DNA from 3 places in the Oceanobacillus caeni genome. Region 3 is predicted to be linked to each of the others. Evidence: riboswitches for the same ligand, from Rfam matches in the RefSeq annotation. Region 3 holds a riboswitch; each other region holds the start of a gene.

Region 1 (10,280 bases), on a different contig from region 3:
CCCTTGTTCTGCATGTTTTCTTTGCTTGAAATCCTTTTTAATAGCAGCTAATGTGTCTGGCTCCATAATCAGTCGTAACGCCGTTATGCTGAGCGCCTTTGCGCCTGTGATAAGGGCATGATCCCCTTTATCGGACACAGCTGCTTCTCTAAACGGAACGGTATGTGGAACAAGACTGCTAGAACCAATTTTAATATAAGGGTGAATGGTTGGAACGACTTGGCTGATATTCCCCGCATCTGTTGAACCCATTCCGTCTCTATCACCATCTACATTTTCTCCCAATTCTTCCATAACTTCTTTAAAAACCTTATTATAGGAATCATTTAATAACAAGTTATCAACTTCATTTTGGAAAGCAATCACATTTAATTTGGCACCTGTTGCAAGTGCTGCTCCTTCTGCAATTGCTTTTACTCTTTTTGTAACTTCGTTTAATCTTGTACGTGTGGCAGCACGGATATAAAATCTTGCTTTTGCATAATCTGGAACAATGTTCGGAGCATCGCCACCATCTGTAATAATTCCGTGAATACGGACGTCATCAGTTACATGTTGTCTTAACGCATTAATCCCATTGAAAAGTTGAATCACAGCATCTAATGCATTAATTCCTTCATGTGGAGAAGATGCCGCATGGGCAGATTTTCCTATATATTCAAAATCAAGTGGATCAACAGCTAAGGAAGGAGCAGTGAGACTTGTCTTTCCCGCTGGGTGAATCATCATTGCTGTATCGATTCCTTCTACTAATCCATGTTTAACAAAGCTACCTTTTGCACTACCATTTGGACCGCCTTCTTCTGCAGGTGTTCCAAAAACCACGACTTCTCCACCCGTTTCGCAAATAACTTTACTTAATGCAACCGCTGCAGCAACACTCATTGTTCCAATAATATTATGTCCACATCCATGACCAAGGCCTGGTAGCGCATCGTATTCTGCTAAAAATGCAATGGAAGGTCCCGGTTTTTCTGATTTATATCTGGCAACAAAAGCAGTCTCGTGGCCGGCAACAGCTTTTTCAACTATAAATCCTTCATCTTCAAGAATTTGTGTAAGTAAACCAGAAGCAAAAAATTCCTCATTGCCAATTTCAGGATTCGCATGAATTTTATGACTTGTTGTGAGGTAACGTTCCTTGTTGGCCTCAATATTTTCTTTTAATACTTCCTTAAAATTTGTTGTTACATTTGTCATTACAATGCCCCCTATTTTTAGAAAAATGGGGAAACTAAAAGTCCCTCTCTTTTTCTCATTCAATGGTATTTTCTATTTCCTACCAGCCAATTTTATCTAATGGTACAAAGGTTGGTATTAATGTCCCACCATATTCCTTTTCGACAAATTCAGCTGTATCTTCTTCTTGGAATAATTCGACAATTCTATTCAATGTTTCGTCATCTTTATCTTCTTCATTTACCGCTATAATGTTAAGGTAGTCATAAGCTGTTTCGTCTTCATGGAAAATGGAATCATTAAGTGGATTTAGTCCAGCATCCCTTGCAAAACCATTATTAATAACACCTGCATCTACATCAGCTAATGCTCTTGGTATTTGGGCAGGAGCCGTTGGAATAAGCTCAATATTTTTAGGATTTTCAACAACACTTTCTTCTATCGATCCAAGGCCATCGTAATTGTCTACAAGTTTAATAAAGCCAGCCTCTTGTAGTAAAACGAGTGCTCTTCCTTGATTTGATACATCGTTTGGTAGTGCAATTTTAGCACCCTCTGGTATATCTTTTACGTCTTTGTAATTATTTGAGTAAATTGCCATTGGTGCAAGATATGTTGTTGCAATTGGTACAAGATCTAAATCATGTTCTTTAATAAATTCATCAAAATAAGCAACCGTTTGGAATGAATTAGCATCAAGTTCGCCGTCTGCAAGGGCTGTATTTGGTTGAACATAGTCGCTAAAAGAAACAATTTCAATGTCAATTCCTTCTTTTGCTGCCTTCTCAGATACATAATCCCATGTCTGTGTATCTGTACCACTAATACCAATTTTCACCTTTTTTGTTTCTCCCCCACTTGTATCACCTGAGCAAGCTGTTGTAATAGCAATGAATACAATAAAAAGAAAAGTTAATAGAATTTTTTTCTTCATCCTGTTTTCCTCCTGATTATCTTCTACGTATTTTTCTTGATAAATAGTTTCCTAATGATTGTAGTCCTTGAACCATGATTATTAGGATGATAACCGTAATAGCCATCGTTGTCGTATCAAAACGCTGATATCCATATGTAATGGCAAGGTCACCAATTCCTCCTCCACCTACCGTTCCGGCCATTGCTGATGCTCCGATTAACCCGATGGTTGCAATAGTGAAGTTGACCACTAAAGAGCTAAGTACTTCTGGTAATAAAAAGCGAAAAATCGTTTGAAACGGCGTTGCACCCATGGCATTTGCTGCCTCAAGCACACCTTCGTCAACTTCTAATAACGAGCTTTCTACTAATCTAGCAATATATGGCCCCGCATAAAAGACAAGTGGAACAATTGCTGCAGCAGTGCCAATAGACGTTCCAACAATCAAGCGAGTAATTGGAATGATTGCTACCAGCAAAATAATGAACGGAATAGAACGGAATATATTAATAATTCCATTTAATACCGCAAAAATTGGTTTGTTTTCAAGTATTTGTCCATTACGAGTTACGAAAAGTGCAATACCCAACGGTAACCCAAGGATGATGGAGAAAATAAAGGATATACCTACCATTTGTACTGTTTCAATTATTGCTTCTATAATTTGTTCGGAATTAACTAGCATGTGATGTCACCTCCCTGAAGCTTATTTCTTTTGCGTGCATGTACGTTAATGCTCGTTTCACCTCAGATTCAGACCCTTGAAATTGAACAATCAAATTTCCAAATGGGATTCCTTGAAGTTCCGTAATACTCCCAAATAAAACATTGACATCTAAATCAAATTTTTTAGCAAGCTGTGATAAAAGGGGCTTACTTGTCGATTGATTGATAAAATTAATTCGGAATATATTTTGTGACCCATTGTTATTATCAATCATGTCTAAAATGGAACTTGGTATTTGATCATTCATGACAGTACTGACAAAGTTCTGCGCTGTTTTTGTTTTAGGCGCTGTAAAGACATCGAATACATTGCCTTCTTCAATAATTTGACCCGCTTCCATGACTGCAACTTTATCGCAAATTTCACGAATAACGGACATTTCATGGGTGATCATTAAAATCGTAATATCATATTCCTCACTGACCTTTTTCAAAAGCTGTAGAATAGAACTTGTTGTCTGCGGATCAAGAGCAGATGTTGCCTCGTCGCAAAGTAAAATGGAAGGCTGAGTTGCCAATGCCCTTGCAATACCGACCCGCTGCTTTTGCCCACCAGAAAGTTGGTCTGGATACATATCTGCTTTATCGGATAAGCCAACAAACTCTAGTAATTCGTGAACTCTTTTCTTCATCTTTTCCTTTGGTACCTTTTCAAGCACAAGTGGCATTGCCACATTTGCATACACAGTTTTGGAGTTTAGTAAATTGAAGTGCTGAAAAACCATCCCTATTTTTTTCTTCACTTTACGGATTTCTTTCTCCGATAAAACAGATAAATCATGACCATCCACAATGACTTTACCTGAAGTTGGACACTCTAAATAATTGACGCAGCGAATAAGTGAGCTTTTACCAGCACCACTATAACCAACAACTCCGTAAATTTCTCCTTTGTTGATTTTTAAGTTTATATTGCTTAAAGCATGAACCTGCTTTCCACCACTATCATAAACCTTCCCAAGATTCTGAAACTCTATCATGTTATTATCCCCTTTCTTGCCTCTATGATGCCTGGCGCCTCCTGATATTAGTCGAATAATGTTTTCATCGTATAAAAATCATAAAATAGAACAAAAAATCCTTCTTCATGGAAGAAGAAGGATTCAGGAGTAATATAAAAAATATTATATGTACTGAAATTCCTCTTATCTTCCAAGCTTTTCGCTTGCTGGAATTGGCACGGTACTTATATGTCCGTTGCCGAGGTATCATCGGGCCAGTCCCTCCGCCTCTCTAGATAAGAACTAATATATTATGAAATTAAAAGATGCCTATCTCCGACATTTGCCAGAATTTGCAAAGTAATTAATATAACAAAAACATTACATTATACTTTACATTCAGAAAATAAAATTGTCAATATCTTCCCTAGAAGATTGTATATTTAGAATATTGTACTACCCCAACAAACTAATGAGAATAATTTACTTAAGAGATCGTACCGTTACTCATTTTAGGTTACCGTATACAAAAGCCAATTATAGACAATCTATTAATTCCTAATTTCCAATCCACCTAGAATCGTAAGGCAGTTAAGTTTTAATACAACAACTTCTTCACTTTCTCCATGTTTTCTTGTACTATCTTCCCATCCACCCAAAATGGGGATACCAGATATTTCAACCTGAACATTTTCTGAAACGATGATGCTTATCCCTCCCAAGATAGAAGTGAAGTCAAGCATAGCTCCCTCTGCAATGACTGCATCACGGAGGTCAATTTCCACACCGCCCATTATTGTCACAACGCTACCACCTTGAAAATTTTTCGATTGACTTTTAATCTCCGCACCTGAAAATAACAAGAATGTGCTTAGTTTATCGCTCGTATGTTTAGTTTTTCCACTTTTAGCCCTGGTAAGTATGATAACGAAACCAATGAAAATGAAAATAAGCGGCCACAAATAAAAAATTAAATGAAGGTCAAACCATTGATTGATGAAAAATAAGACACCAACCAATAAAAATAGGAAACCTGACACTGTACAAGAAAGTGTACGATTGATTAGCTGAATAATACCAATAATAATGAGTATGAGCGGCCACCAAGTAGACAAGACTTGCGACATGTCAATGATATCAGCCTGATGCAAAAGAAAGCCAAAACCAAATATAAGAAAAAACAAACCCACCCATATTCTTCCCGACATAGGCATCCCCCCTGAGACTACTTTATGTATCACGGGGCTTTTTAATGATTAAAGGGTTTAGCATTATAGTGGAAGTCTTTATAACTCTATCTAAAAATAATCAATTTCCTTCGACTCTATCCATAAAAATTTTTAATGAATCTAACATTTCCTCCAAAGCGGCTCTTATATATCCTGTTATCCTAATAGGCATCATGCTTATTATCAAAAGGATATGAATTGTATTATTAACATATAACATATTGTCCCACTTGCTATTGAAAGAAACATATTTTTCTTCCAATAATGTACTATTATGATTAAACCTATTGAAATTAATTCTGGTATCCCATGACTGCCAGATAAAAAAGAAATATCTCTTAATGAATAAATAACGAGTAAACCAAATACAGCAGGCGGTAAAGCATTACCTAAAAATTGAATATAGGGTGGTGTAGGCTTATCTGCTGAGAAAATTATGAAAGGTAAAAACCTTGTAATCACTGTTCCCAAAACAACTGTACCAATCGTTATCATTTCTTGTGTAAAAGTCACCTTTCATTCACCACCTTTTTATTTTCAATATGACCTCGTAAAGGCGTTAAAATCACTAACATGATTATCATCGCAGGAATAGTAAAATATTCTGGGCCAAATATGATGAGTGCTAACACCGAAACTCCAATTCCTATTAATGAACTGTAATGTTTATCTTCTCTCATCCATTGATCTAAAAAAATCACAACGAACAGTGCAGTCATAACAAAGTCTAAACCTTTCGTATCAAAGCTAACAATAGAAGCTATTAAACTTCCTATCATCGCTCCACTGACCCAATAAAACATATTTAATAGCGTGACATAAAACATAAACCAACCTCTGTCCACATTGGAAGGAATCGTTGCAGTACTATTTATCACAAACGATTCATCACACATACCATATATGAGATAAAATTTCTTTTTTCCGGTTCCCTTAAATCTCTCTAACATCGAAATACCATAAAATAAGTGCCTTCCGTTTAGCATTAAAGTTAAAAATAAAACATAAATAGGATTAAATTCTCCAAGCAATAACGTAGCAGCTACAAATTCCATTGAGCCTGCGAAGATAAAAAAGCTCATTATAAAAGTATAAATAGGCTCAAAACCCAGAGCATGAACATACATACCATAGGCGATCCCTATAAAGCTAAATCCTGCCAGAATCGGAATAGTATAGGGAAAAGCTGTTCGTAACGCATTTATGTGTTTATCCATAAGTTCACTTCCTTTTTAATTTTATAATTATATTTGATGGTAATAAACAACGCATTTATAAAAATGAAGGCAATTCAATTGTAAAGTGTATCATGATTATTCATTATTCTTAACCATCAAACCTTTTTAGGAAAAAATGTATTCTCATTCACAAAAGTAGAATCCGTTCTAATCAATGCTATGTAATTTACATTGGCTTATTTGATAAGGGTTAATATCTACAACCGGAATAAGTGGGTGAAAAAATACCCACTCAAAAAGAGGAGTTAACCCATCTAGTCAACTCCCCCAAATTAAAATCCATTATTCGCTTTTTGCATAAGTTAATGTTTTACCAGTGAATCCAAATAAGATGGTCAGCACTGGGGATAGTAAACAGAAAAACGCAAAAGGTAAATATTCAAGTGTTGGGACTCCGAGAACTTTTGTTATAAATACTCCACAAACACTCCAAGGAACAAGAGGATTCACAACCGTACCCGCATCCTCTAACACCCTTGATAAGTTTTTATTAGTAAGTCCTACCTTTTTAAAATTAGACTGAAATGCTTCTCCTGGTAAAAGGATGGATAAATATTGTTCGCCGATAAATACATTAACCCCAATAGCAGTACATGCAGTAGCAAAAATAACAGAACCAGCGCTATTCAATAATTTCCCTACAGATTCTAATACTACTGGAATGATGCCTAAAGTAAAGAGAAGTCCCCCCATACTTAAAGCTAAGATGACAAGGGCAACGGTGAACATCATACTATTAATCCCACCACGAGTTAACAAACTATCAATTGCTTCATTTCCCGTCGCGGATACATAACCATCAAAAAGTATTTCAAATAATTCTTTACCAGATGGTATGTGATGAAATAGTGATAGGAAAATAGAAAAAATAGAAATAAAGGCTAACGTAATAAAGGCTGAAACTTTTTTCAAAGCAAAAATAATAAGAATCACGACCGGTATTAAGCTATACCAATGAACTAAGTTAGTTTCTAATAAACCAGCTTGAATAGATGCTAGCCTATCAAAGTGAACGTTTGTTACATTAGGCGAAATAAACGCATAAATGATAAGACTTATCAAAAAAGCCGGAATGGTTGTCCAAGCCATATTTCGAATGTGTTCAAATAAATCTACCTTTAATACACTTGATGCAATATTCGTTGTATCGGAAAGTGGCGACATTTTATCTCCAAAAAAGGCTCCGGATACAATCGCGCCCGCTGTGACTGCTAAAGAGATATCAAGCGCTGTTGCGATCCCGATAAAAGCTACTCCTAATGTGGCAGAAGTCGTTAACGAGCTTCCGACTACCATTCCTACGATAGCTGTAACTACAAAAACAATCAGATAGAAGAAATGAGGCGTAACCAATTCAAAACCAATGTAAACAAGTGTTGGTATGGTTCCAGCAATCATCCATGTAGCAATTAACAAACCTATTAGAAAAAAGATAAAAATTGCTGGTAAACCTGATTTAGCACCATTCACCATTCCTTCCTCCAACAAATGAAACGGTACTCTTTTCACTAAACCGTATAGGATTAGTAGAAAAATAGATAATAAAATTGGAATATGTGGAGGTGCTGAAAATTTGATGATGCTTATACTAACCAACCCTACTATAATTAGAAGAAGGATCAAAGCCTCTCCAATGGTTGGTGAATATGCTCTCTTCGTTGTAAACATGTGTCCTTCCCCCTATAATGTATAAAATAAAAAAAGCATTCTCATCCCAATATTAGGGACGAAGATGCTCTCCGCGGTACCACCCTAGTTAATGATCTATGTCATTCACTCTTATTCCCATTTTTTCCACGGTGTATTTCACTTCTACTGCTGCCTGAATTTCCAGCATCCATTCAGTCTCTTCCTGCTGCATCCAATAGAATTACTTTTGTCCGTTGTATGGGTGTCATATTAACTTTTATACATGAACGCTTTTATGCAATAAATTATTTGTCTATTACTATACCTGTGTCTAGTGAATTAATCAAGTACCATTTTTTGGGCAAGTAAAAATAATCGTAGGTACATTACCTTCACCTACCATTTTCTCTAATTTCTTAATAAATGGAATTAACTGTATTTTACTTTTTCCTTAAGAACCTAGGATTCTTTGTCGATACAATATAAGTAAGTAAAAATCTAGGTAAAAAGACCTGAAATGAAGAGATTGGAGGAAAGAGATTTGAAAAGAGACAAAAAGAATAAGGCGAAAATTTCACTAAGCCTAAGAAAAAAATTAATCATATCATTTTTAGCAATTTTATTAATACCAAGTATGTGTATTGGCTTTGGTTCATATGTAACTTCAAAATCCAATACGGACCAAAGAATAATTGATACAGCCCAAGAAAATGTAAACATTGTTAATCAAACCATTGATCAATTCATTATTGCACAAATGGAAAATGTTGATTATTTGTCTAATTCCATTGATGCAAAAAATATCAAAAAAGATAAAGATGCTAAAACGAGGGAAATTTTAGATACGATTCAAAAAGCCAAAGAAAATGTGATCGAGCAAACCTATGTGGGTACGGAGACAGGGGATTTCATGAATTCACCGACTTCATTTCAAAACCCACCAGACTATGATCCACGTGAACGACCTTGGTATCAGGAGGCAATGGATAATAAAGGTAATGTCATTATTACCGATCCATATGTCTCACAATCGTCCAATGAAGTAGTAGTTACATTAGCAAAGGCAACTGAAGATAATCACGGTGTAGTTGCGGTTAACTTAAAACTAGGGAGCCTTACAGATATCATTAGTTCCGTACAACTTGGAGAAGAAGGCTATTTGTTTGTGTTAGATAAAACGGAACATTTTATTAGTCATCCAACCAATGAAGCCGGCAGTGAGGCGGAAGAAGATTTTTATGACAAACTATACGACTCGGACTCTGGAACGTTTGATTACAAATACGAAGGTGAAAAAAAATTAGCATTTGCAACGAATGACATTACTGGATGGAAGATTGCTGGAACCATGTATCAATCCGAGGTGAACGAAGCCGTTAAACCAATTTTGCATTCTACCCTTGCTATTCTTGTTATTGCACTTATCCTCGGAGGAGTCACTATCCTGTTCATCATTCGCTCCATTACTAAACCAATTCATCAATTGGTTGACGTAAGTGAGAAAATGAGTCAAAGAGATTTAAGTGTTGGTGTTGAAATTAATTCAAATGATGAAATAGGGACATTATCTGAATCCTTTAATCGTATGAGAGAAAATCTTAATGAAGTTATCACAGAGGTTCGTGATAAGTCTCATCATGTAGCTGCAGCATCTGAACAATTAAGTGCGAGCACTGAACAAAATACTCAAGCAACCGAACAAATTTCGTCATCCATTCAAGAAGTTGCGGTAGAAATGGACAAACAGACAAATAGTATTGAAAATAGTAAACAAATGGCAGAAGAAATGGCTGGTTCCATTCGCCAAATTGCAGCAAGCTCTGATGAAGTTTCTACAACTGCAGAAAATACAATGTCAGCTGTAAACGAAGGGAACAAAGCCTTGGAAACAACTGTCAATCAAATGGAATACATCAAGAAAAACACACATGATTTGTCAAATAATATCCAGGGATTAGGCGAATTATCTGGACAAATTAGCAATATAGTAGATGTTATAACAGAAATTTCCGACCAAACTAACCTGCTTGCGCTAAATGCTGCGATTGAAGCCGCTAGGGCCGGAGAACATGGAAAAGGATTTGCCGTTGTTGCCGACGAAGTACGCAAACTTGCGGAAGAATCCTCTAAATCGGCAGACCAAATAAAAGAAATGATAGGCAAAATTCATACAGAAACGAGCAATACAGTGAAATCCATGGAAACAGCTACCGTGCAAGTTGAAAAAGGTATTGACGTTGCGCATCACGCAGGAGAATCATTTACAACGATAACAGGATATGTTGATACAATAACGGAACAAATTATGCAAGTTACGTCTGAAATTCAAGAAATTTCTTCTAGTACAGAACATTTCATTCAAATATTTGAAGACGTTGCAACCATTGGCGAGACCATATCAGGTCAGACACAAAATGCCTCT
Region 2 (10,280 bases), on a different contig from region 3:
TGGAAATACAGCTTCTTTAAAACATTGCCATCTCGTTGCACCGAAGCTTTTTAATACTTTGGAATAATTTGGATCTACTTCATTGTAAGCCGAGAAGATGTTTATGGTGGTTATAATTACGGATACAAGGAACCCCATTGCTATGATGGATAAATATCCTGGTCCAAGCGCTACGATAATGATTGGCCCCAGCGCAACTTTAGGCATTGCGTTTAGTACCACTATATAAGGATCCATAATTTTAGAAAAGCGTGTAAAAGACCATAGTAATGTTGCCAGTAAAATTCCGCCAAGAGTACCAATGATGAAACCTAATATAGTCTCAAATAACGTTACTGATAAATGGGAAAACATTGATCCATTTGCAAATCTACCTATTAATGAGGTGAAAATCCGACTTGGTGAGCTAAATAGTAATGGATCAATCCAATACAAACGACTTGCAATTTCCCATAATGCAAAGAACATGATGAGAATGAAAAATTGCCATATCAACACAATTTTCTTTTCCTTTTTTCTTTCCTTCAGATAGCTATCGAATAATTGTTGATCGCTTTTCATTTCTTATCACCTTCTCTACTGTCAAGCTCCTCCCATATTTTATCAAAAAGTGGCTGATATTTAGGATGTTTTCTAGCGTCGAGTGGGGGATTTTGACGAATTTCAATTGGGACTTCAAATACTTTAGCAATACTTCCTGGGTTCGCATTCATTACTAAAATTCGGTCACTCATTGCTATTGCTTCACCGATATCGTGAGTAACAAGAATAGCTGTTTTATGATAATTTTTTAGAAGTTTGCCAACTAAATCCTCTAATTTAAGCTTGGTTTGGTAATCTAACGCCGAAAATGGCTCATCTAGAAGGAGGATTTTAGGGTCATAGATAAGCGTTCTAACAAGTGCTACACGTTGTCTCATACCACCGGATAATGAAGTTGGGTATTGATCTTGAACTCCTTTTAAGCCAACTTCTTGTAAAAGTTGAATAGCGGTTTCCTTTAATTCAACTGTTGGTTTATTATGGATTTTAGGACCGAGCAACACGTTGTCAATAATATTTTTCCACGGGAAGAGATAATCTTGTTGCAACATGTATCCAATAGCAAGTTCTGATTCTTGAATATCTTTATTTTCAAGTAGGACTTTACCTTGTGTTTGTTTCATAATGCCAGCTATAATGGATAGTATGGTTGATTTTCCACAACCACTCGGTCCAAGCAAGGAAACAAACTCACCTTCCTTTAAGGAAAATGATATGTCATGAAGTGCTTTAGTATAGCCGTCTTTAGAAAAGTAGTGGTGTGATACATGATCCAATGTTAGAAATGACACGCTAATTTCCTCCTTAGTCGTTTATTACTTTTTCCGCAAATTCCGTATTCACCAACTCTTCATAAGGGACATCTTCGGGTAGCTCACCTGCTTCGTCCATAATTGTTTTCAGTTGTTCCCATTCTTCTTTATCCAAAAGTGGGTCTGTTGCAAAAGAATCTTGGTTTTTATAACGTTCAATAGATGAAGCTAATAATTCGATATCGGTATCTTCAAAATATGGCGAAACAATTTCTGCGAGGGTCATTGCATCTGTTTCTTGGACCCAGGCCTGAGCTTTATACAATGCTTTCGTGAATTTTAATACCGTTTCTTCATTTTTGTCCATATAACTTTGCTTAGCCATGAATCCTGTATAAGGGACAGTGCCAGATTCTTCACCAAAGGAAGCTACAATATGTCCGGTTCCTTCCCGTTCAAAAACACTTGCTGTTGGTTCAAATAACTGTACATACTCGTAATCACCAGAAGCAAAAGCACTTGGTATGTTTGCAAAATCGACACTTTGGTCTAAATTAACGTCTGCATGCGGATCCACACCGTGTTTTTTTAACACATATTCTCCAACCATCTGAGGCATTCCACCAACTCGCTGTCCGAGAAAGTTTTCTCCTCTTAAATCTTCCCACGTAAAGTCAGGTTTTACCTCTTTTGCTACTAAAAATGTACCATCTGTTTGTGTGAGTTGGGCAAAGTTAATCGCATAATCCTTTGAATCTTGTGCATATACATAAATGGACGTTTCGGCACCCACTAAAGCTATATCGATTCCATCAGATAATAACGTGGTCATAGTCGTGTCTCCGCCCCATGTAGTTTGCAGGTCAATTTCTAGACCTTCTTCTTCAAAAAAACCTTCTTCTACCGCTACATACATAGGTGTATAGAAAACAGATCTCGTTACTTCACCGATACTGATTTTGGATGTTCCACCTGTACCACAAGCCGAAAGAAAGATAAGTAAACCGATGGACAACAAAATAAAGCCTTTAATCTTTCTCATAGTTCTCGACCCTTTCATTTAAATTATCTTCCTTCCACAGTTTATGCCTAGGAGAAAATTGTGTGATTGCCTATTGATTTAAAGTTTTTTTCAAACGAAAAAAGCCGATCTCCTAAAAGAGACCGACTTTTTGAATTTTATTATTTAAATAGTGGACCCGCATTCTTAATTTCATCGGATGCATGAGTGAATTTCTTGAAGTTTTCGTGGAATTTCAAAGCTAATTCTTTTGCCGCTTTGTCATAAGCTGCTTTATCACCCCAAGTTTGTTTTGGAACTAACACTTCATCAGGAACCCCAGGAATATGAAGTGGAATATTTAATCCGAATACTTCATCTTGAACGGTTTCTACATTATTAAGTTCACCTTCTAGTGCAGAGTGAATCATTGCACGAGTATAAGAAAGTTTCATACGGTTTCCTACCCCGTAGGAACCACCTGTCCAGCCAGTATTAACTAAAAACACTTTGGCATTGAATTGATCTATTTTATCTCCTAGCATTTCAGCGTATTTAGATGGAGCTAATGGTAAGAATGGGGAACCAAAGCACGCTGAGAAAGTTGCTTGCGGTTCTGTCACACCACGTTCTGTACCAGCAAGTTTACTAGTATATCCACTTAAGAAATGATACATAGCTTGCTCTTTCGTTAATTTACTAATAGGTGGTAACGTGCCGGAAGCATCAGCTGTTAGGAAAATAATTGCATTTGGATGGCCCGCAACACTTGGTGTAACAATATTATCGATATTCTCTAAAGAATACGCTGCCCTAGTATTCTCAGTAAGAGAGGTATCGTCATATTCTGGTGTTCTTGTATTTTCATCTAATATTACATTCTCGAGTACAGATCCGAAGCGAATCGCGTTGTATATTTGTGGCTCTTTTTCTTCTGAGAGGTTAATACATTTTGCATAACAGCCACCTTCTATATTAAATACCCCATTCGGACTCCAACCATGTTCATCATCCCCAATTAATCGGCGGTACGGATCCGCAGAAAGCGTAGTCTTACCTGTACCAGACAGACCAAAGAATAAAGCAACGTCACCTTCTTTACCTACGTTAGCAGAGCAATGCATGGATAATACATCCTGTTGTGGAAGAAGGTAGTTCATAACAGAGAATATAGATTTCTTAATCTCTCCGGCATACTCCGTTCCACCAATAAGAACAATTCTCTTTTTAAAAGAAATAATGATAAAGGTTTCGGAATTTGTTCCATCAACACTAGGGTCAGCTTTAAAATTAGGTGCAGAAATAACAGTGAATTCACTTTGATGGTTCTCTAATTCGTCTTGTTGTGGCTTAATGAATAATTGACGAGAAAATAGATTGTGCCATGCAAATTCATTAATTACTTGAATTGGTAAGCGATATTTTTTATCTGCTCCAGCAAATCCTTTGAAAGAATAAATTTCATCTTTTTCTTTTAAATAATCAATCACTTTCTCATATAGACTATCAAAATACTTCTCTTCAATGGGTTGATTTACTGCTCCCCAATTAATAGTAGCTTCACACACTTCATCACGAACAATAAATTTATCACCAGGGGATCTTCCTGTATATTTTCCAGTTGTTGCTCGAACCGCCCCAGTTTCACTTAATGCTGCTTCTCCCCTGCCCAATATACGTTCCACTAATTGTGGTTCGGATAAATTCTCTTTGATGTTTTCATGTTGATGAAGTAAATCTTTCCATAATGTTCTTTCCACCATTTTCATAAAAAAAATCCCCCGCTTTATAATAAATTACTGATGAAGATAATTAGAAAACTTGGCATTCACTATAGGATAGGTTTAGCGAATGCGTTAGTTGCACTTAGCAGATTTATACAGTGGGGCGGGTAATCGGTACCCCAAACGAGAAAGAATCTATACTTTCCTAACTGCTAAAAATTGTACTTTTCATTACATTCGATTATTAGTATAACACATATACAAAAATAATCCATACTATTTATGTTTCAATTTAGTAAAATTTGCTATTTGTTAAATTAACGGAAATAACTACAATATTTCTATCCCACTCAAGCCTCTAAGGAAACAAAGAAGGTAGGTGGGAGATCAACTGCCCGTAAAGATCCGATCAGTGCGACTAACCATCAGTGGAGAATGAAGGAAAACCCCCAATGATGGAAGTATTCTTTATTTGCTTCAACCATCATATGTAGAGGAAAAGTTATTGACATTACTCACACATTTCGTTACGATAACAATGGACGGAAACTCTCTTATTCCGAGTTGGCGGAGGGACAGACCCTATGAAGCCCAGCAACCTCACACGCTTGTGAAAAGGTGCTTACCTGAAGCAAGGATCATTCCTTGAACAATAAGAGTGAAAGGACCGAACCCTTTCCTCAATGTAGGATAGGGATTTTTTTGCTTTTAAAGAAGAAACAGTTCCTTTTATCCCACCTAAATGGGCAGTAAGACTCCCTCCTCAAGCTTCTGAAGAACAAAGAAGGTAAGCGGGAGATCAACTACCCGCAAAGGTCCGATAAGTACGACAGTGGGGAATGAAGGAAAATCCCCACTGATGGAAGTCTTCTTTATTATATAAAAAGCAATGGTTTCTTCAATGCTTTTATATATAGAATATACAAAGATCTTTAATCGAAATAATGAAAAGAGTTCCGTAACACCAATTAAAGGAGAGAATGAGCCTTATGGCTGAAAAACGTCGTTTATTCACATCTGAGTCTGTAACAGAAGGGCATCCAGATAAAATGTCAGATCAAATATCAGATGCCATTTTAGATGAAATTATAAAAAATGATCCCAATGCAAGAGTTGCTTGTGAGACTACAGTAACTACTGGTCTTGTTTTAGTAGCTGGTGAAATTACTACTAGTACGTATGTAGATATTCCTGCAATTGTCAGGAAAACGGTGAAAGAGATTGGCTATACAAGAGCTAAATATGGATTTGATGCAGATACCTGCGCTGTCTTAACAGCAATAGATGAACAATCTCCAGATATTGCGATGGGAGTAGATAAAGCGCTAGAAGCACGTGAAGGCAAAATGAGTGACGAAGCAATCGCTGCAATTGGAGCGGGAGACCAAGGATTAATGTTTGGTTTTGCTTGTGACGAGACAGAAGAGCTTATGCCTTTACCAATCTCATTAGCACATAAATTATCTAAACGATTAGCAGATATTCGTAAAGAAAATATAGTAGATTATTTACGTCCAGATGGAAAAACACAAGTAACTGTCGAATATGATGAAAATAATAATCCGGTTCGTATTGACACTATTGTTATTTCTACTCAACATCATCCAGAAGTATCTCAAGAACAGATTGAAAAAGACATGAAAGAACAAGTAATTCTTCCTATAGTGCCTAAAGAATTACTAGATGACCATACGAAATATTTTATAAATCCAACTGGTAGATTCGTTGTTGGGGGACCACAAGGCGATGTTGGTTTAACTGGTCGTAAAATTATAGTAGATACGTATGGCGGATATGCAAGACATGGCGGAGGGGCATTTAGTGGTAAAGATTCCACAAAAGTAGACCGCTCTGCTGCTTATGCAGCCCGTTATGTTGCAAAAAATATTGTTGCAGCAGGACTTGCGAAGTCTTGTGAAGTTCAGTTAGCTTATGCAATTGGTGTAGCGGAACCCGTTTCTATATCTATTGATACATTTGGAACTGGTACAGTACATGAAACTAAATTAGTGGATGCTGTTCGTAAAGTGTTTGATTTAAGGCCTGCAGGGATAATTAATATGTTAGACCTAAGAAAACCAATCTTTAAAAACACAGCGGCATATGGCCATTTTGGTAGAACAGATGTTCAGTTCCCGTGGGAGAAATTGGATAGGGTAGATGAATTAAAGGATTTAATAAAATAAAGTAACAGGAACAAAGGCGGAAGCGCCCGTTTAGTGACGTATAGACTGCGCCTGGCCATGCCAGGTGGTCCGATGTTGCCGCGCAAAGCGGCGGTTTTAATCGGACATTCCACTTCCGTAGGAGATAAAGGAAACATGCCCCTTCATAGGGGTATGCCGACGTTGGCCGCAAAGGCCGCACTTAGTCGGCCTTCCTTTAATACTTTGAGCCGATGTTGACTTTCACCGCAAGGGTATAAGTGCGACTAAGCCTCTGGTTTCACCATCGGCAAGTCTTCTTTATCGTGTCATGAGGTGAAGGAAGTCTACTAGTCACTGGGCGCTGGAGCCGGACGTGGCTATTTTTGTATCTAAGTTCTCCACAGCCATACAAATTATATAAATTCCTAGACACCATGAAAGCTGCCAGCACGGAGATGTGGCAGTTTTTTTGATTTTATCACTGAAGTATTACAATTATGTTACAATATGATTTTTTTGTGATATAATTATCCTAGATTTCGAATCACTTATTAAAGATTCCAATAAAAAGGTGCTCCAGACTTTGGTAGAAAATTAAACAAAAAGCCTGTAGATAATTAGTGGAATTATCCCAATTCGAAACGCAGTCTTTACTTTGTAATTGCTAATGAATTATTTTAATAGAAAGAGGTAACTATCATGTGTGGTTTTATTGGAATGGTATACGATTATCCAACTGATGTAGATGAAAAAGACATGGATTCATTAAGAAGGAAAAATAATATTATTGCTCATCGTGGTCCAGATGATGAAGGTTATTTTGTCGATGAGTACATATCTTTTGGTTTTAGGCGTTTAAGTATAATTGATATTGAAAGTGGAGTTCAACCATTAAGTTATGATAATGATAAAATTTGGCTTGTTTTTAATGGAGAAATCTATAATTATGTAGAACTTCGTGACGAATTAAAACAAGATGGTTATTCATTTTCAACAGAATCTGATACAGAAGTGATTGCCGCTTTATTTTCTAAATACAAAGAAGATGCATTTCAATATTTAAGAGGAATGTACTCTATTCTAGTGTGGGATAAAGATGATAAGACACTATATGGTGCACGAGATCCATTTGGAATTAAGCCATTATATTATTATCGTACGGAAGACGGAATTGCTTTTGCTTCGGAGAAAAAAAGTCTTGGACTAATGCTTGAAAAAGAAGAAGTAAATGTTGATGCATTACAGCACTATTTAAGCTTTCAATATGCGCCAGAACCAATGACATTGGCTCAAGGGATTGAAAAGGTAGAACCAGGACATTATTTTGTTAAAAAAATAGGCGAAGATATAACATTTACTAGATATTGGCATGCAACCTTCCAACCTATTTTTAATAAAGATAAAAAAGATTGGATAAATCAAATTCAAGAAGTTATGTATGATTCTGTAAAAGTTCATATGCGAAGTGATGTACCTGTAGGATCATTTTTATCCGGTGGTATTGATTCTACTCTTATTGTTTCCATTGCTAAGGAATTTAATCCAAATATCAAAACTTTTTCTGTTGGTTTTCAAAGAGATGGCTTCTCAGAAGTAGATGTTGCTAAAGAAACAGCTGATAAATTAAAAGTAGAAAATATTTCTTACACCATTACTCCTGAAGAGTACGTAGAAAATTTACCTAAAATTATGTGGCATATGGATGACCCATTGGCTGACCCAGCTTGTGTACCATTATACTTTGTTGCTAGAGAAGCTAGAAAACATGTAAAGGTTGCCCTTTCTGGTGAAGGTTCTGACGAATTATTTGGTGGATATAATATATATCGAGAACCAGAATCTCTTAAAATATTTAATGCCATTCCTCGGCCAATAAAGGGATTATTAGCCAATGTAGCAAAAGCACTCCCAGAAGGTATGAAGGGGAAAAGCTTCTTGGAACGTGGGATAACCCCGCTTAGGGAACGTTATATAGGAAATGCAAAGATGTTTGAAGAGAATGAGAAACGTGAACTTTTGACTCATTATATAGAAAATAACAATTATCAACAAATCACAGATGGGTTGTATGATTTTGTAAAGGATTATCCATTAGTGAACCAAATGCAGTATATAGACATTCATACTTGGCTACGTGGTGATATTCTATTAAAAGCAGACAGGGTGACAATGGCTAATTCATTAGAGCTACGTGTTCCTTTCTTAGATAAAGAGGTCTTTCGTGTTGCTAGCGGTATTCCTGTAGACTTAAAAATTGCAAATGGTACAACAAAGAGTATCCTTAGAGAAGCTGCAAAAGGAATCATTCCTGAACATGTCTTAGATCGTAAAAAATTAGGATTTCCTGTTCCAATTCGCCATTGGCTTAAAAAGGAACTAAATGGCTGGGCAAAACAACTTATTGCCGAAAGTGAAACGGACTATCTCCTTAATAAGAAATATGTACTAGATTTACTTGATTCCCATTGTAAAGGTAATGGGGATTATAGTAGAAAAATCTGGACAGTCCTTATGTTTATGCTATGGCATCAAATATTTGTGGAACATAAATATGACTTTGACAACTTTACAATAGATAAGAATAATAAGAAAGGCTCTGAGTTAGTAGGAGCATAAATGAAAAACAGGCACTTCTATCAAATGGATAGTAAGTGCCTGTTTTATAGAAATTGTACCAACTTTTCTTTGAACAATTTTTTAAAGATTGGTGTGGTTTTTATAATATTTTCCTTTATCTACATAAGATTTTCTAACGCGTTCCATCTCTTGGTAATCTTCTTCCGTTAATTTGCGGACAACTTTCGCAGGGCGTCCCATAACGAGAGTATGGGGTGGAATCTTTTTTCCAGGTGGAACAAGGCTACCCGCACCTACAAACGCACTTTCACCAATCTCTGCTTTATCTAGAATAATAGAACCCATTCCAATTAGAGCATTTTTTCGAACAATCGCGGAATGTAATGTTACTTGATGGCCGACCGTAACATCATCTTCAACAATTAAGGGATTATTAGGGCTCTGATGTAGCATGGATAAATCTTGAATACTTACCCGTTTACCAATATAGGTTGGTGCAACATCTCCCCTGATTACTGTTTTAAACCATATATTAGATTCCTTATCAATTGTAACATCACCAACAATGACAGCATCACTAGCAATAAATGCTGAATCATGGATGTTTGGTTTACTCCCCATATATTCTCCAATCATAAACTTTCCCCCATAAGTTATTATTTTTATTTTGTTTGTCCATGTTGATATAATAAGTATAACAAAGAATGAATGGAAAAGTGAACGGAGGAAATGTAATGTCTCGCATACCAACAAATTCATTAAGATTAATGACCATTGTGTTTCTGAAAATATTTCCAGCTGTAAATGCGGAGTTACAAAAATGGGAAGCAAAGGCAGAGCAAATTCCGAATAAAGAGTTAAGAACACAAGCACTTAATAGTATTCATTCTAAACAATTTCATTGCCTTGGCGGAGCGGTTTTTTCGCTTCTTGCCAAAGATAAATGGAAAGAGGCTCTTCGATTTATAGTCGCTTATCAAACCATTAGTGACTACCTTGATAATCTATGTGATCGAAGTACCTCGCTTGATCCGGATGATTTTGAACTTTTGCATAAGGCAATGGAAGATGCCTTATCTCCCGAGAATGACTGTAAGAATTATTATCAATTGCGAAAAGAACAAGATGATGGAAGTTATTTAAAAGACCTTGTGCGTACATGCCAGGATGTTCTAGCTAAAGTAGAAGAGCCTATTTTAATAAATGTACAATTAGAGGATTTGGAGACAATGTATCAAGCATTACAAATACATAAACATGTAAAGGTGAATGAACGTATACCAAGACTTACTACATGGTTTAATGAAAATAGAGAAAAAACACCTACACTAAGGTGGTATGAATTTGCTGCTGCAACAGGTTCAACGTTAGGGATATTTTGCCTTATTTCCTATGCTTTATCAGATTGTATGACAAAGGAATTAGCTGAAGAAATTTATCATAGTTATTTTCCGTATATGCAAGGGTTACATATTTTATTAGATTATTATATTGATCAAAAGGAAGATCAAGAGGAAGGGGATTTAAACTTTTGTAG
Region 3 (10,280 bases):
CTAGTATTGGATTTTTGGAAAAAGGTGTTCTTGAAAAAGCAAATGGATTTGGCTTTGCGATGTTTGCTCTATTGTTGTTTATCTTCGATGGACTAAAAAATGCTACCCCAGATATGATGGTAGAAATTCTAGGTTTATTGGTAGGTACAATTGTTATAGGGATTTTGGGAATGTATATTTTCTCTTGGATTATGGGGAAAGTGTTAAAAGTTAGTAAGGAAATGGCATTTGCTGTATCATTAACGGCATTATATGGATTCCCACAAGATTATATTATTACAAATGAAGTAATCGAATCGATGACAAAAGATGAAAAAGAGAAAGAGGCTTTGTTAAGTCATATGTTACCACCAATGCTAGTCGGGGGATTCATAACTGTAACGATTGTGTCTGTTATTCTTGCGGGAGTTTTTGTCACATACTTATAATAATAATAATAGATTCTCAGACTTCAAGGTCCAATCGGGTAAGTACACTTACTCGATTTTTTCTAAATAGTTAATATAGATTTTAGGAGGAGTGATTTAATTGGCAAATAAAGAGAGAGTGAAACAGCATCTTGAAACAATGAGTCAGTATACTGCAACACCAAATGAAGGAATGACGAGATATTCTTATAGTCCAGAAGACGTGAAAACACGGAAGTATATTAAAGAAAAGATGGCAGAATACGGTTTAACTGTAAGAGAAGATGGTCTTGGTAATATTTTTGGCAAGTTAGAAGGAAAGAAAGAATTTGCTCCTAGTGTTCTCATTGGTTCTCATTTTGACAGTGTTCCTCATGGAGGTAATTATGACGGTCCTGCGGGTGTTATAGCGGGGCTTGAAGTTGCAGCTTTATTTCAAGAACACAATATCAAACCGACATATCCACTAGAAGTGATCGCAATGATTGAAGAAGAAGGTTCTCGTTTTGGTGGGGGGTTGATGGGTTCTCGTGGGATTAATGGATTAATTGGTGAAGAGGATTTCCATACGATTCGTGATAAAGATGGAATTTCTGTTATAGAAGCAATGCAAGAAGCAGGGCTCGATCCAACACTCCCTAAACATCGTGATCCAAAAACGATGAAGGCATTTTTAGAATTGCACATTGAACAAGGACCGATTTTAGAAGAGGAAAATATTAGTATTGGGGTTGTTGACACGATTGTTGGTCTGACACAATTTGAAGTGACCATAGAAGGAAAAGCAGGACATGCCGGTACAACACCGATGGATCGTCGTTCAGATGCGTTAATTACTGCAGCAACAATTGTTTCCCAATTGCCAAAACTAGCAAAAGCGGAAGGAAATGGCACCGTCATTACTACTGGTCAGTTTGCTGTCTATCCAAATGGCTCGAATGTCATTCCGGATAAAGTAATCTTTTCGATTGATCTTCGCTCAGGGGAAGAAGCATCGATTCAACGCGTGATGGAAAAAGTAAAAGCACTTATTGAATCATATCAAAAAGATGGCATTAAAACTTCCATCGAGCAGCAATTATATATCCAACCGAAAGAATTAAGTAAAGAGGTTCGATCCTCATTAAAAGAATCCACAGGAAAATTAGGGATTTCTTCTATACCGATGCTAAGCGGGGCTGGCCATGATGCGATGGTATTTTCAGACTATACAGAAGCCGGGATGATCTTTATTCCAAGTAAAGATGGACTGAGTCATTGTCCAGAGGAATGGTCAGACTTAGAACATTTAGCCCAAGGAGTAGACGTATTATTTGAAACAGCAAAAAGATTAACGGAGGCAGAGTAGGATGATTAACAAAGCAATTAAATCATACATCACGGAACACGAAGAAGAACTAATCGCTACACGTAGAAAATTACACAGTGAACCAGAACTATCTTGGGAAGAAGAAAATACGACTGCGTTTATATGTGAACAGTTAGAAGAGTTAGGTATCCCCTACCGCCGAACGGAACCTACTGGCGTAATCGCGGAAATTAAAGGAGGCAAACCAGGAAAAACGGTAGCACTCCGTGGGGATATGGACGCATTATCCGTTCAAGAAATCAATCAAGATTTAGCCTATAAATCTAAATTTGATGGAAAAATGCATGCATGTGGTCATGATGCACACACTTCGATGCTTCTATTTGCAGCAAAAGCATTACATCAAGTGAAAGATGATATTCCCGGAAGTGTTCGACTTTTATTCCAGCCAGCTGAAGAAGTTGCTGAAGGTGCAAAAACAATAATTAAACAAGGTGCCATGGACGGGGTGGATAATGTGTTTGGTATACATATTTGGTCCCAAACCCCAACGCAAAAGATAGTATGTAATCCGGGTCCAGCCTTTGCTGCTGCAGATATTTTCAAAGTAGAGTTTAAAGGAAGAGGAGGTCATGGTGCTATCCCACAAGATACCATTGATGCAGCTGTTGTCGCTTCATCCTTTGTCATGAACGTACAAACCGTTGTTTCTAGAACCGTTGATCCGCTTGACACGGCAGTACTGACAATTGGAAAAATGGAAGTAGGAACCAGATTTAATGTGATTGCAGAAAATGCGGTCATTGAAGGAACCGTTCGTACTTTTGATAAGGAAACAAGAAATCACGTAGAAAAAGAATTAGAGCACTATGCAAATACAGTTGCAAGTCTTTATGGAGCAACAGCTAAAGTAACATATTCTAGAGGAACCAATGCGGTTATTAATGAAGAAATAAGTACACATCTTGTTCAACAAGTAGCCTCTGAAGCCTTTGGCGAAGATGTCATTTATGATCAAAAGCCGACTATGGGGGGAGAAGATTTTAGTTTCTTTTTAGATGAAGCACCTGGAAGTTTTGCATTAGTTGGTTGTGGAAATCCGGAAAAAGACACAGAATGGGCGCACCACCATGGAAGATTTAATATTGATGAAGATGCTCTCATAACAGGAGCTGAATTATACGCACAATACGCTTGGTCTTATTTGAATAAATAAGGGATGCCTCGAACAAAAGCGGAAGCGCCCGTTTAGCGACGTACGGACTGCGCCTGGCCATGCCAGGTGGTCCGATGTTGCCGCGCAAAGCGGCGGTTTTAATCGGACATTCCACTTCCGTAGGAGATAAAGGAAACATGCCCCTTCATAGGGGTATGCCGACGTTGGCCGCAAAGGCCGCACTTAGTCGGCCTTCCTTTAATACTTTGAGTCGATGTTGACTTTCACCACAAGGGTATAAGTGCGACTAAGCCTCTGGTTTCACCATCGGCAAGTCTTCTTTATCGTGTCATGAGGTGAGGGAAGTCTCGCTAGTCGTTGGGCGCTGGAGCTGGACGTGGTCTTCCCTTTGACAAGATTTAATAAGCTAAATTTTTATACTTTCCTTTCTTTTCAAAAACGAGCTGTAAATAATAAATTTACTGCTCGTTTTTTTGGTATCTTAATATGAAATGTAGGAATTCCCTTTCGGCCACAGATATCGGCATTCATATGACAGAAATCAGTATTCAGTCAATAGATATCAGCTGTCACTGCATTGAATATCAGGCATTCAAGCAACAGATATCGGCTTGCATACGAAAAGGGGCTGCCCCAAGTACTACGAGACAGCCTTACCTGCTTTAATATACTTCTAACAATCTATGATATTTTATGCTCTGATTTACTTTTCCTAAAAAATACTCTAACTGTTTATTAGTTCTCTCTAATATCTCTTTATCTATAATCGGATTTTCCTTTGTTTTATCTAATTGACTATCTAGAAAATAAAGTCCTTTTACACTTTGGCCCTTCAAAGATGCTAAAAGTGGCTTAAGTGTATACTCAATTGCTAATAGATGAGAGGCACTTCCTCCTGTCATCAATGGTAGGACAGGAGTGTCTTGTAAAATATCCTGTGGTAAAAGATCAATAAGTGCTTTTAAAATCCCTGAATAGGATGATTTATAAACCGGTGTACCAACGATAACCCCATCTGCCTGTTGTAAATCATAAGTAATGTGTTTAATTTGATCACTATTAAAGTTACCAAATAATAAATCGTCCGCATCCACATCTTTTACGGAAATATGTTTTATCGAAAACCCCTCTTGTTCTACTCGTTTCCCCAAATAATGAAGAACGCGCTCCGACCTTGATGTGGAAGACGGGCTTCCTGAGACAATAACAATATGATCCATAGTAATTCCCCTCTCCGGCAGGCAAAAAGTCTTCCTACCTCCATAACGCAACTAGGGCATTGTCCAGCCTAATAGCGAATGTCAAGTTCTCTAATCATTACTTTTGCCAAAATACCATTTCCAAAGTGACAAACCTATAATGACATAAATCGCAATCATTCCATAAAGCCAGACGGAAAGCATTTCATTTACGAACATTTTTTATTCCTCCTATTCAGCTTTGGCCAACTCAACCTCTTCTTCCCTATCCTTATCCTTTATAACAAAGGCTAAAACAACCATTGCTAGAATCCCAATAAATGTCGCTACTGCCCCAGCTATCATTGTACTTGGGATAATTCCACCAAAGTATAGAATTAAATACGCTAGTAAACCGATAACCATCGAGCCCTCCGCTGCCCTTGGAGATGCCTTTCGTTTGCTGTAAACCGCATATAAGATAGGTCCTAACGTTCCAGCTGCTATACCGGAAATTCCAATCCACATAATGTCTCCCATATACATCGGTGGTTTAAGGACAATAAGAAATGCTAGTAACCCTACAATTGGTACCGTTATTCTACTAATCTGTAACGCTATTTTTTCCGCTTTCTCCTCCTCTACTCGAACAAATCCGCGTTTTACGAGGAATTTCAGAAAAATATCATTCGCAAATACCGTGGATATGGATACAAACAACCCATCTGTAGTAGACATAGCTGCAGCAAGAATCACGACTCCGAAGAAAGCTACAATAATTGCTGGAAATGCCCATGCTACATACTCCATTAAGGCTAAATCTGCTACCACATCTGCAGGGCCAATTGCCACCCTACTATAAAGTCCACCAAACAAGACAACAACACACAGAGAAGCCGTTATAACATAAGTAAGTATCATTTTTCCTAAATCCTTATCATTCTTTAAACCTAATACTTTATTAAATAGATGTGGAGCGGATGCAAATGCCCACTGAATCGTAATCGCACCTATTATTGCACCAATGGAATAAAAATGAACGGAATCGGGATTAAATACCTTTACTAGATTTCCATCTTGGGCAGCTAAATTGTCCACGATTCCGGAAAGTGTTGTTGTAATCCCACCGTTCCAAAAAATCACAATTCCCGAAACGAACACAATTATTCCAGCAATAGCCATTAAAATTACTTGGACCGCATCCGTATAAATATCAGCTAATGCCCCACCACCAAAAACGTACAACACGACAACAACTGTTATAAGAATCAGACCTACTGTATAATCCATACCAAGTAAATATTCAAAAATTCTCGCTCCCGCTACAAACTGTGCCGAGATATAAAAAATATTAAACAGTAAAATCAAACCTGTACCGACTCGTAAAATATCACTATTATAATAATCGCCTAACCAATCCGGTAAAGAAAGTGATTTTTGTTCTTTATTTAATTCCCTTATTTTTTTGGCAACCATAAGAACTCCTAGAGCTCCTCCACCAATCATGGCGAGAATAAGCCAAAGATTCGACAGTCCCCATTCATAAGACCAGCCAGGATACCCAAGAAAAGTAGCTGCACTTAGATAGGTGGCCGCAAAGGATAGCCCCAACACAACTGGGCCAAGTCCCCCGCCTATCGCAAAATCACGAACACTTTTCGTTTGTTTAGTCCCAATATATCCAAGTGCCAACATAATACCTAGAAATAAAAGGAATCCAACCCACGTATATAATGTTACTGTATTCATCACGTTACCCCTTTTTAGAAAACTTGGCATTCGCTATTAGGTTGGGCGAATGCCTTAGTTGCACTTATGCAGACAGGAAAGATTTTTATACTTTCCTACCTGCCAATGAAAGGCTTAAGCGCCCCCTGAGGCTCATCGCACTATCACAAAAGGTTGCGCAGGGCGCTTTAGCTAGAAACGTAAGGATTAACTATTTCACTAATGGAGACACCTTTTTCGCCGGATGGTTGTCAGGTAAATAAGGTGACCCTGTACCGAATAAGTTTTCTCGCAATGTTTTTCCTTCATATTCGGTTCGATAAATGCCACGTTTTTGTAATTCTGGAACAACATGATCCACAAACTCACGGAATGTTTCTAATGAATAACTCTGTGCAATGTTAAAACCATCTACATCCCCTTCTGTCGTCCATTCCTCAATACGATCTGCAATTTGTTCAGGTGTTCCGACAAATTTCACGGTTCCATTACCAAGCCCATGATTTTGTATTGCTTCCCGTAACGTCCACTTCTTATTTGGATCTTTCGTGTACATATCTAAATTACCTTGAACTGCATCTGTTTCAATGTCTTCAATGTATTGATCTGGATCATATTTCGAAAAGTCAATTCCCGTATGCCCAGAAAGAAGTGCTGCCGTCCCTTCATAACTAACATGATTTTTTAAATCCTCATATTTCGCATACGCTTCTTCCTCTGTGGAGCCGATAATTGGAAGAACCATCGGGAAGATACGAATATCATCCGCATTTCTACCTTGAGCAACCGTACGTTTACGAAGATCTTCGGAGTAATTTTTCAACGCCTCTAAAGAATGACCTTTCGTAAAAACGGCTTCCGCATGTTTTGCCGCAAAGTCACGCCCTTTAGGGGATGCACCAGCTTGGAATAACACCGGAGTCCGTTGTGGTGACGGTTCCGTCAAATGAATTCCTGGTACATGGAAAAATTCACCTTCATGATTGATGGCATGAACCTTTTCAGGATCGGCAAAAACATCCCCTTCCCGATCATAAACAACCGCATCATCTTCCCAGCTATGCTCCCAAAGTTTATAAACTACTTCTAAAAATTCATCTGCACGATCGTAGCGCTGATTTTTCGGGAGACGTCCAGATAATCCTAGATTAATAGCTTCACTTTCCAAATACGAAGTCACTACATTCCACGCTACACGACCTTCTGTTAAATGATCGAGGGTAGATAATTGGCGTGCCAATGCATATGGCTGTGCATATGTGGCTGAAACTGTCGGTGCGAAGCCAATATGCTCCGTGACTTGAGCCATTGCGGAAATAATTAACAATGGGTCATGTGCAGGAAGTTGTACGGCATGACGTACCGCTGCATCATGGCTGTTTCCATAAACCGAATAGGTTCCTAATACATCCGCAATAAAGACCGCATCAAATTTCCCACGTTCTAATACTTTCGCTGTTTCCGTCCAAAACTCTAATCGATTATGTTTCGTTCCTTGATCTTTTTCGTGTTTCCATAATCCAGTAGAATGTGGAGAAGGTGAATTTTGCACAAAACCGTTTAAATGAATCTGTTTCCTTTTACTCAATGCGTATCTCTCCTTTTCTTATTTCTCATCATAAGCATTTAGCGCATTTACACTATGAGCAATTGCAGAACCTGCTTTAAGCGCAACTGCAACGAAAATCGCCTCTGAAATTTCTTCTAAGTCTGCCCCAGCTTTCTTCGCATTTTTGGTATGTACATCAATGCAATATGCACAACCTGTTGTATGTGCAGATGCTACTGCAATTAGTTCTTTTTCTTTTACGGATAATTTTCCAGCTTTTATTGCTTTTCCATCAAAATTCACAAAAGCCTGGAACGTTTCTTCGCTTAATGCATTAAATTCTTTCAAGCGATTAAAATAAGATGCTTTATAGAAATCCTCATCTCCACTATTGTCAAAAGCGTTCAGTCCATTCACACCATGTGCCAAAGCAGAACCAGCTTTCAGTGTAGTCGCAACAAAAATTGCCTCTGCAACTTCTTCTTTCGAGGAATCATTTTTCTTTGCGTTTCCAACATGTAAATCAATGCAATACGGGCAACCTGTAATATGCGCAACCGCCACTGCAATTAATTCCTTTAATTTAACCGAAAGCTTTCCTTCTGCTAATGCTTGATCATTAAATTTGAAAAAAGTTTCGAAAGCCTCTGGTGCATATTCCTTTAATTCAAAAATCCTTCCGAAATATTCCTTCTTATACAAGCTATCTGTTTTTGTAATTGTCATTCTAAATCTCTCCCTTTACATTTTTTCTTACTAAGAATATTATTTTTCCAATATGTTTAATCGGAATTATGAATAAAAGAATTTCTGTTTGAGTCCCCTTCCAGGAAAACAGGAAACAAAAAACCCCTTCTGATGAGAAGAGGTCATATATACCAACCCTCATCGTTCAAGCATCTGCTTGCTGGAATTAGCACCTTATTACTTTAGTAATGGTTGCTGCGGGATCCACGGACCAGGTTCCTACCCCGACTCTTGATAAGGAAAACATATTCAATTAGTAAGAATTAATAACATCTTACATAACCTAAAAGAATCTGTCAACAGGAAATTTTCAGAAAAGGACTTTTTTATCAACAGGGATATTGTCACCAAAAAAATTAGAACCTTTGGCCTAATTCACTATTACCCACAGAAACAATATCTTGGTTGATAGGTCAAACTTTCTTGTATGGTGAAGAATACATACTTCACCATACAAGAGCAGCAAATAAACTTATGCAGTTTTCTTAACACCAGGTTCAGCTTGCTCTTTCTTCCCCCACCAGTTTGCAAGGAGTGGACCTGAGATATTATGCCAAACACTAAAGATTGCACCAGGAACGGCTGCAATTGGCGAGAAATGAGCAAGCCCAAGCGACGCGGCAAGTCCTGAATTTTGCATGCCAACTTCGATAGAAATTGCTTTTTGATCTTTAAAATTAAGTTTGATTGCCTTCGCGAGTAAGTACCCGAACAAATATCCTAAACAATTATGTAGTACGACGACTGCAAAAATGAGAAGTCCTGAAGTCATAATCGATTCTTTATTTACAGCCACAACTGCTGAAGCTACTCCTACAATTCCAATGACTGAAATGAGTGGTAATACTTCCACACTTTTACTGACCTGTTTGCTAAATAGCATCCGGATAACTACACCTAAAACGATTGGTAATAAGACGACTTGGACAATCGACAAGAACATGTCCATGAATGACACGGAAAGCCATTGACTGGCAAACAAATAAGTCAATGACGGAGTTAAAATTGGTGCAAGCAATGTTGATAACGCTGTTACCGTTACGGATAATGCTGTGTTCCCTTTAGCCATAAACGTCATGACATTAGAAGACGTACCTCCAGGACAGCAACCAACTAAAATAACCCCCGCTGCTATTTCTGGCGATAAATTAAATGCATGTGCAAGTCCAAAAGCCGTTAATGGCATGATGGTATACTGTGCAACTACACCGACCAGAACACTTTTCGGAGCCAGAAAAACGCCCTTAAAGTCATCTACACTCAGGGTGAGTCCCATTCCGAACATAATAATTCCTAATAAAAGCGACACATGCGGTGCTATCCACGCAAATACTTGTGGAACAAAGAAGCTAAGCACTGCAAAAAGAATAACCCATAGCGCAAATGTGCTTGTTGCAAAGTTACTAATCTTCCCTAATGTTCTCATACTTGTTCCCTCCAAAGTTGCCGAAAGAGTGTGAATACTCCTCTAGTTATTTAATTTAAAATATTACCATAAATAGAACCTTTAATCTAGTGTAAATTTTTAGAAATATATGTACAGGGGAGGCCATTATAGCTTATATGATCTTTTATATACTAATCGTGGCATAAATAGAAAAAAGACATAACCTGCCATATAAGCAAATTATGTCTTCTTTCCCTATCCTTCTACATTTTCTCCATTTCTAAACTTAGAAACTTACTAAGTCAAGGAATCCTGCCCATTCCCAGACCTTTAATCAAACGTATCCGTCCGTCAAACAATACCCCCTAAAAGATAAGTTTCAAAGGTTAGAATGGAGTGGGACGATGAATCCCGTTTTTCCAATTTTCCTCCCAAGTATTAGCGATATCATTTACCGTACTATAAATAATAATTACATATTTCTATTTGCCCAAAAAATAAATCGCTTACATTTACTTGAAGGTAAAAGGGAAAAAGTCAAACTCTTTACGTTATATAGTATAATTCAGAGAAAATAATTCGTCAATGCTTGCAATAAGTTGCATTTATTTTCATAAGATCTGACTTTCATAGAATTTTAAATTCAACATGATTTTCGTGAATCCAGTATTCCCAATACCAAAATGCGAATATCAGCCATTTTCCCGTGAACTTTAATAAAACATCCCATACCAACCCGTCATAGTTAACTTTGAAAATATTTTTGTATAGTTTTACCTAATATTGGAAATAACAGTA

Evidence for each region. Region 3 has a riboswitch for S-adenosylmethionine ahead of ACFQ18_RS17085 (carboxymuconolactone decarboxylase family protein). Riboswitches for the same ligand answer to the same signal wherever they lie in the genome.
Region 1: it holds a riboswitch for S-adenosylmethionine, as region 3 does, so the genes downstream of both, ACFQ18_RS09710 (ATP-binding cassette domain-containing protein) here and ACFQ18_RS17085 (carboxymuconolactone decarboxylase family protein) in region 3, are expected to answer to the same signal.
Region 2: it holds a riboswitch for S-adenosylmethionine, as region 3 does, so the genes downstream of both, metK (methionine adenosyltransferase) here and ACFQ18_RS17085 (carboxymuconolactone decarboxylase family protein) in region 3, are expected to answer to the same signal.

Annotation. Positions count from the first base shown of each region.
Region 1 covers NZ_JBHTKV010000011.1:37,886-48,165, reverse strand. Annotated here, with positions in the region: gene ACFQ18_RS09725 (amidohydrolase) at 1-1,200, opposite strand, end outside; gene ACFQ18_RS09720 (MetQ/NlpA family ABC transporter substrate-binding protein) at 1,280-2,113, opposite strand; gene ACFQ18_RS09715 (methionine ABC transporter permease MetI) at 2,130-2,780, opposite strand; gene ACFQ18_RS09710 (ATP-binding cassette domain-containing protein) at 2,770-3,801, opposite strand; SAM riboswitch class I at 3,964-4,065, opposite strand; gene ACFQ18_RS09705 (LiaF transmembrane domain-containing protein) at 4,314-4,970, opposite strand; gene ACFQ18_RS09700 (branched-chain amino acid transporter permease) at 5,175-5,504, opposite strand; gene ACFQ18_RS09695 (AzlC family ABC transporter permease) at 5,501-6,208, opposite strand; gene nhaC (Na+/H+ antiporter NhaC) at 6,512-7,897, opposite strand; gene ACFQ18_RS09685 (methyl-accepting chemotaxis protein) at 8,400-10,280, shown strand, end outside.
Region 2 covers NZ_JBHTKV010000001.1:6,054-16,333, reverse strand. Annotated here, with positions in the region: gene ACFQ18_RS00060 (ABC transporter permease) at 1-561, opposite strand, end outside; gene ACFQ18_RS00055 (ABC transporter ATP-binding protein) at 558-1,334, opposite strand; gene ACFQ18_RS00050 (ABC transporter substrate-binding protein) at 1,348-2,337, opposite strand; gene pckA (phosphoenolpyruvate carboxykinase (ATP)) at 2,478-4,064, opposite strand; SAM riboswitch class I at 4,571-4,678, shown strand; gene metK (methionine adenosyltransferase) at 5,009-6,205, shown strand; gene asnB (asparagine synthase (glutamine-hydrolyzing)) at 6,866-8,782, shown strand; gene ACFQ18_RS00030 (gamma carbonic anhydrase) at 8,864-9,379, opposite strand; gene ACFQ18_RS00025 (tetraprenyl-beta-curcumene synthase family protein) at 9,478-10,280, shown strand, end outside.
Region 3 covers NZ_JBHTKV010000041.1:1,906-12,185, forward strand. Annotated here, with positions in the region: gene ACFQ18_RS17055 (hypothetical protein) at 1-428, shown strand, start outside; gene ACFQ18_RS17060 (Zn-dependent hydrolase) at 568-1,755, shown strand; gene ACFQ18_RS17065 (M20 family metallopeptidase) at 1,757-2,932, shown strand; gene ssuE (NADPH-dependent FMN reductase) at 3,556-4,113, opposite strand; gene ACFQ18_RS17075 (sodium:solute symporter family protein) at 4,324-5,820, opposite strand; gene ACFQ18_RS17080 (LLM class flavin-dependent oxidoreductase) at 6,011-7,387, opposite strand; gene ACFQ18_RS17085 (carboxymuconolactone decarboxylase family protein) at 7,406-8,074, opposite strand; SAM riboswitch class I at 8,231-8,336, opposite strand; gene ACFQ18_RS17090 (bile acid:sodium symporter family protein) at 8,568-9,521, opposite strand.